Regions from separate parts of the Streptomyces sp. NPDC052109 genome, predicted to be linked through region 1. Evidence: riboswitches for the same ligand, from Rfam matches in the RefSeq annotation. Region 1 holds a riboswitch; each other region holds the start of a gene.

Region 1 (2,255 bases):
CGACACCGGCCGCGTGGTCATCGTGGACCGGCCCGGCGCGGTCCAGACGCAGCTGCTCATCGGTCGCGTCGGGCCCGACCGGCACGACCGCGTGTGGCCCGCCCAGGTGCTCGGCACCTACTGCCTCGGCGGCACCCTCACCTCCCGCCTGGACCGCGTCCTGCGCGAGGAGAAGGGCTACACGTACGGTGTGCGCGCGTTCGGGCAGGTTCTCAGGTCCGCCCCCGACGGCACCGGTGCCTCGATGCTCGCCATCAGCGGCTCCGTGGACACGCCCAACACCGGTCCCGCGCTGGACGACCTGTGGAAGGTGCTGCGCACCCTCGCCGCCGAGGGCCTGACCGACGCCGAGCGGGACGTGGCCGTGCAGAACCTCGTCGGGGTGGCGCCGCTGAAGTACGAGACCGCGGCGGCCGTCGCGAGCACGCTGGCCGACCAGGTCGAGCAGCACCTGCCCGACGACTTCCAGGCGACGCTCTATCAGCAGCTGGCGGCGACGGGCACGGTGGAGGCCACGGCGGCCGTCGTGAACGCCTTCCCGGTGGACCGCCTGGTGACGGTCCTCGTCGGTGACGCCTCCCACATCAAGGCGCCGGTGGAGGCGCTCGGCATCGGTGAAGTGACCGTGGTGGCGGCCGAGTAGGGCAGCCGTCGCAGCGGCCGGGTGCGCCCGAGCGGGTGCACGCGCGTGGGGCCCTGACCGCCTACGGGCGTCAGGGCCCCAGCTGTTCCACTCCCTTCCTCAGATGCCCGATTTGCGGCGGAGGTTGCCTGTCTGCCCTGTGGGATGCGCTACAAAAGGCCGGATCGGTTTGGGATGGGCGAGTGGGCTTCCGTAGCGTCGTCCGGGCTGTTCGTCGGGCAGTACGCCGCGCCCGCGGCACCGGACAGCCATCGCCGAGTCCCCGTACGGCGCGAGCCAGGGGAGCCGGGGACCCACGCAGTCCCTGGGGTGAATCGGGCGCCGGCGCGAGCCGCGAGTGAGCCCGTAGGAGACCTTCCTGCTCCGAACCCGTCAGCTAACCCGGTAGGCGAGAGGGAAGGAAAGGACCAGCCACTTCATGGCGTTCATGTGCGCCACCGGGAAGCACCGCAAGCCCGGCCGCGTCAAGCGCACCACCGCTCGGGCGGCCGGTGTCGCGGCCCTCACCACCACCGGTGTCATCGGCGGCCTCGTGGCCTCCCCGGCGTTCGCCGCCGAGAACTCCGCCGAGCAGACCGGCCTCGTCCCCGTGGTCAGCGTCGGCGACGACATCGCCGAGCAGATCGACGCGCAGGCCATCGCCCAGAGGCGGGCCGCCGAGCAGAAGGCGGCGGAGGAGGCCGCGGCCAAGAGGGCCCGGGAGATCCGTGAGGCCAAGGCCCGTGCCGCCCGCGAGGCCGAGCGCAGGCGCCTGAACGCCTTCGTCGCTCCGGTCGCGGACTCGTACGTCTCCACGGGTTACAAGGCCAGCAGCTCCCTGTGGTCCTCCGGCTCGCACACCGGCATCGACTTCCACGCGGCCGGCGGCACGCCCGTCCACGCGGTCGGCTCCGGCACCGTCGTCTCCACGGGCTGGGGCGGCGCGTACGGCAACCAGATCGTGATCCGGATGGCCGACGGCATGTACACCCAGTACGGCCACCTGTCGTCCATCGCCGTCACGGTCGGCGAGCAGGTCACCCCCGGCCGCCGGATCGGCCTGTCCGGCTCGACCGGCAACACCACCGGCCCGCACCTCCACTTCGAGGCCCGCACGACCCCCGACTACGGCTCGGACGTCGACCCCGTCGCCTACCTCCGCAAGCACGGCGTGAACGTCTGACCCGACAGCGGTACCGCCTCGCCTCGGCGACCCCGGCTCACCGAGCCGGGGTTTTCGCCGTTTTCCGGCGGTGTCCCTCCGGCCCGCTGACCAAAAAATATCCATGTGTTCCGGCCCGCCGTCGGAAATTCCGGCCTTTTGGAATAGAGTCACGGAACACACGTCCATCGTCGACGTTTCACGGGGATTAAGGCGGAGGTCGGTCATGCGTATTCCGGCGCACTCGGTGTGCACGGCGATCCGGGACGACATCGTCGCGGGTGTCCACGAGCGCGGCGGCCGCCTCACCGAGGAAGTCCTGGCCCGCCGCTACGGCGTCTCGCGCGTTCCCGTGCGCGAGGCCCTGCGCACCCTGGAGGCCGAGGGCTTCGTGGTGACGCGGCGGCACGCGGGCGCGTGCGTGGCCGAACCGACCGAGCAGGAGGCCGCCGACCTGCTGGAGATGCGCAT
Region 2 (2,255 bases), on a different contig from region 1:
CGGAGGAGCCGAGTGTGCGCAGAGAAGTCATGTTCCAACTCAACGCCGGCGGCGGAGGATCGCATTCCGCCGCCGGCGCCGAGTTCACGCGAATGACACGCTCAGGGGTTGAGGCCCTTGCTGCGCAGCCACGGCGCCGGGTCGATGGCGGTGGCCTGGCCGTTCGGGTGGACCTCCAGGTGCAGGTGCGGGCCGGTGACGTTGCCGGTGGCGCCGACCCGGCCGATGACCTCGCCGGTGGAGACCTTCTGGCCGACGGAGACGTTGATCGAGGACTGGTGGCAGAACCACAGCTCGGTGCCGTCGTCCAGGGTGATGACGGTGCGGTAGCCGTAGGCTCCGGCCCAGCCGGCCTGGGTGACCGTGCCGCCGTGGATGGCCTTGATGAGGGTGCCGGTGGGGGCGGCGAAGTCGAGGCCGGTGTGGTAGCCGGAGGACCACATCGCGCCGGGCTGGCCGAAGGTGCCGGTGATCGTGTACGAGACGACGGGCAGCTGGTACTGCTTGGCCAGCTCGGCCAGGCGCTTGGCCTCGGCGGCCTTCTCGGCGTCGGCCTCCGCCTTCTCCTTGGCGGTCGCGGCCTTGGCGGCGGCGTCCTTCTCCGCCTTGGCGGCCGCGTCGGCGATCTGCTTCTCGGACACGGCGAGCGCGGCGGCGGTGGCCTTGCTCGCGGCCTGGCCCTTCTGCTGCTCGGCCTGGGCCATGATCCGGTTGCGCAGGGCCTCGCCGGCATCACCGCTGTCGCCGCTGTCGGTGGTCACCCCGGCCCTGCTGAGCCCGGTGGCGGTGGTCCGGGACGCGCCGGAGGACTCGTGGCCGAAGAGGTGGCTGACGGAGTCCAGGTCCGGGAGGGATATGGAGACAGGCGGCTTGCCCGTGTTGGCGCTGGCCATGCCGCCCGCGCCGACCGCGGCCATCACGCCGACGCCGAGGACGGTGGAGCTGCGCGCGAAGCCGCCGCGCTGCTTGGCGACGCGGTGCCGGCCGCGGAGCGGGGCGAGGGAGTCCTCGGTGGGATTCCACTCCTCCCAGGGGCCCTCCTCGGCGCGGTAGGCGCCGTAGCCGAAGGTCTCGGGCTCGGTCGGCGCGGGCACGAACGGGGCTTCTGGGGCGGGCCGGTTGGACGCCACTGGGGCGTTCTCCTTTCCTTCCTCCGCCTACCGGGTTAGCTGACGGGTTCGGAGCAGGAAGGTCTCCTACGCGCGTATACACGGCGTGCACTCTGCGAGTTCACGACGGCGTCCGCGTGATTCACCCCAAGGTGGTGGTTCCCCGGTTCCCTTGCGGGATTCGGCGCGTGCGCACGGAGCCGCCTCTTGTGACGGCTGGGACGACCGCGCTGCGTTATCGAACGTTAATAGACCTGACAGTCACTTTCCAAGCCGTTCGGCTTGATCATTAACGTTTTCGATGGTGGATTTACCGGGCAGGAATGCTGGAAAACGGGCGAGTTGACCGACGTACAGGAGTCTCGGCGTTTTTGATGGTGACTCAGCTGTTATGCGGAGGGCGGTCGTCCGGTCACCCTCGGTGCAGGTGATCAAGGGCGCCGCACGGCGAGCAGGGCCATGTCGTCCGCCATCCCGCCACCGGAGTGCCGCCGGACCTCGTCGGCGAGCCGGTCGAGCAGGGCGCCCGGGCCGGGGAAGACGCGTCCGGTGAGCCGCCGCTCGGGGTCGTAGAACCGGCCGTGGGCGTCCCGTGCCTCGGACAGGCCGTCGGTGTGGAGCAGCAGGGTGGCCCCGCCCGGGAAGTCCCGCTCCAGGGCGCGGTCGGGCCACAGCCCGAGGTCGCCCATGCCGAGCGGCAGCGCGGGCTCGGGGGAGGTGAGCAGCTCCACGCTGCCGTCGCCGGGCAGCAGCAGCGGCGGCGGATGGCCCCGGTTGACGATCCGTACGACGCCGTCGCCGTGCGGGAGTTCGGCGAGGACGGCGGTGGTGAACCCCTCGAAGGCGTCGATGCCCTCCCGCCGGGTGCCCTCGCGGGCCAGCGCCCGCTCCAGCCGCTGCGCGACCGCCTCCAGCGTGGTCTCCTGCTCGGCCGCCTCCCGGAACGCCCCGATCACCACCGCGACGGCGGCGACGGCGCCCAGGCCCTTGCCACGCACATCGCCGACCACCAGCCGCACCCCGTGCGGGCTGTCCTGGACGGCGTACAGGTCGCCGCCGATGAACGCGTCGCGCCGGGCCGCCTCGTAGCAGGCGGCGATCTCGAAACCGCCGATCCGCTCGTCCGGCTCGGGCAGCAGGGCCCGC
Region 3 (2,255 bases), on a different contig from region 1:
CCACTCCCGGCACGGACTCCTCGGACTCCGGTTCCGGCTCGGACGCCGCGTCGACCCCGGACCCGAGCAAGGACGCCACCGGGACCCCGGACGAGACCGGCGACTTCACCGGGACCAGTACCCCCAAGTCCGACAAGGCGGGCAAGTTCGGTTCGTCGGGCGGCGGAAGCTCACAGGGAAGCGACAGCTCGTCCACAGCGGCCTCGGGTGCCGACAACTCGGACAATTACCAGCAGGCCCCCGGTTCTTGGAGTCTGGTCGACACCGGCGCGCTCAACAGTGGCGGACGGCACCGCGGCGCGAGTGCGGACGAAAGCGTGTCAAACGGTCAGAGCGGCACGTCTTCCGGCCGTCACGCCGGCCGAGGACCGGACACCTACACCGTCCATGAGGGCGACTCCCTCGCCTCCATCGCCGACTCCCTCGGCGTCGACGGCGGATGGCGCGCGCTCTACGAAACCAACAAGAAGGCCATCGGCGCCGACCCGAACCACATCAGCGCCGGTCAGACCCTGAAAGTCGGGGGCGAAAAGGGCGCCGAATAGGGAGAGTTGGCGCCCTGTTTCGCGGCGGATGTCCGGTTTGGTGAAAGTGTGGGATGAGTCTCAGAAGCCCTGATCGTCTTTGAAATTCCGGCGATCTCGTGGCTACGGTCAGGACCGCTCGTCATCACGAGCCCCGGCAGTCGCAACGCCGAATCCTGCCAGCGGTTGCCCGGGAACAGTCGTCGCGTCATGCGCCGTAGGCAGGAGCGGGGGACCCAAGGTAAGCGCCGGGCCCAGCGGTTGACGCTGGACCGGCTTGGGGTGAAGCCGCGCCTCGCGAAAGCGAGCGTGCGGCCGGGCAACTCAACCGGCCCGAACCCGACAGCTCACCTCGCAGGCGTCGGTGAGGGGATCGATCCATGCTGTTTTCCGGCAAGGGCAAGCACCGTCGTCCGTCCAAGGCCGTCCGCGCCATCACGCTCGCCGGCGTCACCGGCGCCGCCGTCGCCGCCCCGCTGATGGCGGCCGGCAACGCCTCCGCCGCCACCGCCTCCGAGTGGGACGCGGTCGCCCAGTGCGAGTCGGGCGGCAACTGGTCCATCAACACCGGCAACGGCTTCTACGGCGGTCTGCAGTTCACCAACTCCACCTGGGCCGCGTACGGCGGCACCGCGTACGCCGCGCGCGCCGACCTCGCCACCAAGGCGCAGCAGATAGCCGTCGCCGAGAAGGTCCTCGCGGGCCAGGGCAAGGGCGCCTGGCCGGTCTGCGGCACGGGCCTGTCCAGCGCCGCCTACAACGGCTCGGCCCCCACCACCTCCTCGAAGAGCACCCCGTCGAGCGGCACGAGCACCGGCGCGACCACTCGCTCCACCGACCAGCAGGCCGCCACCCGCTCCACCGAGCGCAAGGCCCCCTCGGTGAGCAAGACCGTCACCACCCCGACCGGCACGAAGGTCAAGAAGGGTGACGGCGAGTACAAGGTCGTCGCGGGCGACACCCTCAGCGCCATCGCCGAGAAGCACCACGTCGCGGGCGGCTGGCAGAAGCTGTTCCAGCTGAACAAGGACATCGTCCAGCACGCCGACCTCATCTACCCGGGCCAGCAGCTGCACCTGAAGTGACACCCGGCTCCGAACGGACCCACAGCGCCCTCACATCCCCGGCTCGCAGACTGAAGGCCTCGTGAGGGCCACCCCGTCCCCACGGTCTCCCCGCCCCGGCGCGTGTTCCCCCGTACGCGCCGGGGCGGGGTCTTTGTTTTCGCCGCTCGTCACCCCTACCGTTTCCCCGCTCTTCACCCCTACCCCCCTTTGTTCCGATCGTGAACAATGGGTACCGTCTGCGTGTCCTCTCCGTCCACGGGACGGTCGGTCGGTGGCTGATCCCCCGGGGACGGTTAGGCTCTAGCCGCAAGGCACAGCCGTAAGGCTCACCGCCCCGCACTACCAGCGTCACATCCAAGAAGGAGATGCTCGTGCCGTCCATCGACGTCGTCGTAGCCCGGGAAATCCTGGACTCCCGAGGCAACCCCACGGTCGAGGTCGAGGTCGGCCTCGACGACGGCAGCACGGGTCGTGCCGCCGTCCCGTCCGGCGCCTCGACCGGTGCCTTCGAGGCCATCGAGCTCCGCGACGGTGACCCGGGCCGCTACCAGGGCAAGGGTGTCGAGAAGGCCGTCCTCGCCGTCATCGAGCAGATCGGCCCGGAGCTGGTCGGCTACGACGCCACCGAGCAGCGCCTGATCGACCAGGCCATGTTCGACCTGGA

What was found. Region 1 has a riboswitch for cyclic di-AMP ahead of AB0L59_RS31885 (M23 family metallopeptidase). Riboswitches for the same ligand answer to the same signal wherever they lie in the genome.
Positions count from the first base shown of each region.
Region 2: it holds a riboswitch for cyclic di-AMP, as region 1 does, so the genes downstream of both, AB0L59_RS41815 (M23 family metallopeptidase) here and AB0L59_RS31885 (M23 family metallopeptidase) in region 1, are expected to answer to the same signal.
Region 3: it holds a riboswitch for cyclic di-AMP, as region 1 does, so the genes downstream of both, AB0L59_RS25500 (transglycosylase family protein) here and AB0L59_RS31885 (M23 family metallopeptidase) in region 1, are expected to answer to the same signal.

Region 1 is NZ_JBFAWF010000020.1:126,928-129,182, forward strand. Features, by position in the region: gene AB0L59_RS31880 (pitrilysin family protein) at 1-643, shown strand, start outside; cyclic di-AMP (ydaO/yuaA leader) riboswitch at 886-1,049, shown strand; gene AB0L59_RS31885 (M23 family metallopeptidase) at 1,062-1,805, shown strand; gene AB0L59_RS31890 (GntR family transcriptional regulator) at 2,011-2,255, shown strand, end outside.
Region 2 is NZ_JBFAWF010000047.1:22,147-24,401, forward strand. Features, by position in the region: gene AB0L59_RS41810 (aldo/keto reductase) at 1-31, opposite strand, end outside; gene AB0L59_RS41815 (M23 family metallopeptidase) at 102-1,130, opposite strand; cyclic di-AMP (ydaO/yuaA leader) riboswitch at 1,138-1,306, opposite strand; gene AB0L59_RS41820 (PP2C family protein-serine/threonine phosphatase) at 1,541-2,255, opposite strand, start outside.
Region 3 is NZ_JBFAWF010000013.1:152,348-154,602, forward strand. Features, by position in the region: gene AB0L59_RS25495 (transglycosylase family protein) at 1-545, shown strand, start outside; cyclic di-AMP (ydaO/yuaA leader) riboswitch at 728-900, shown strand; gene AB0L59_RS25500 (transglycosylase family protein) at 905-1,609, shown strand; gene eno (phosphopyruvate hydratase) at 1,957-2,255, shown strand, end outside.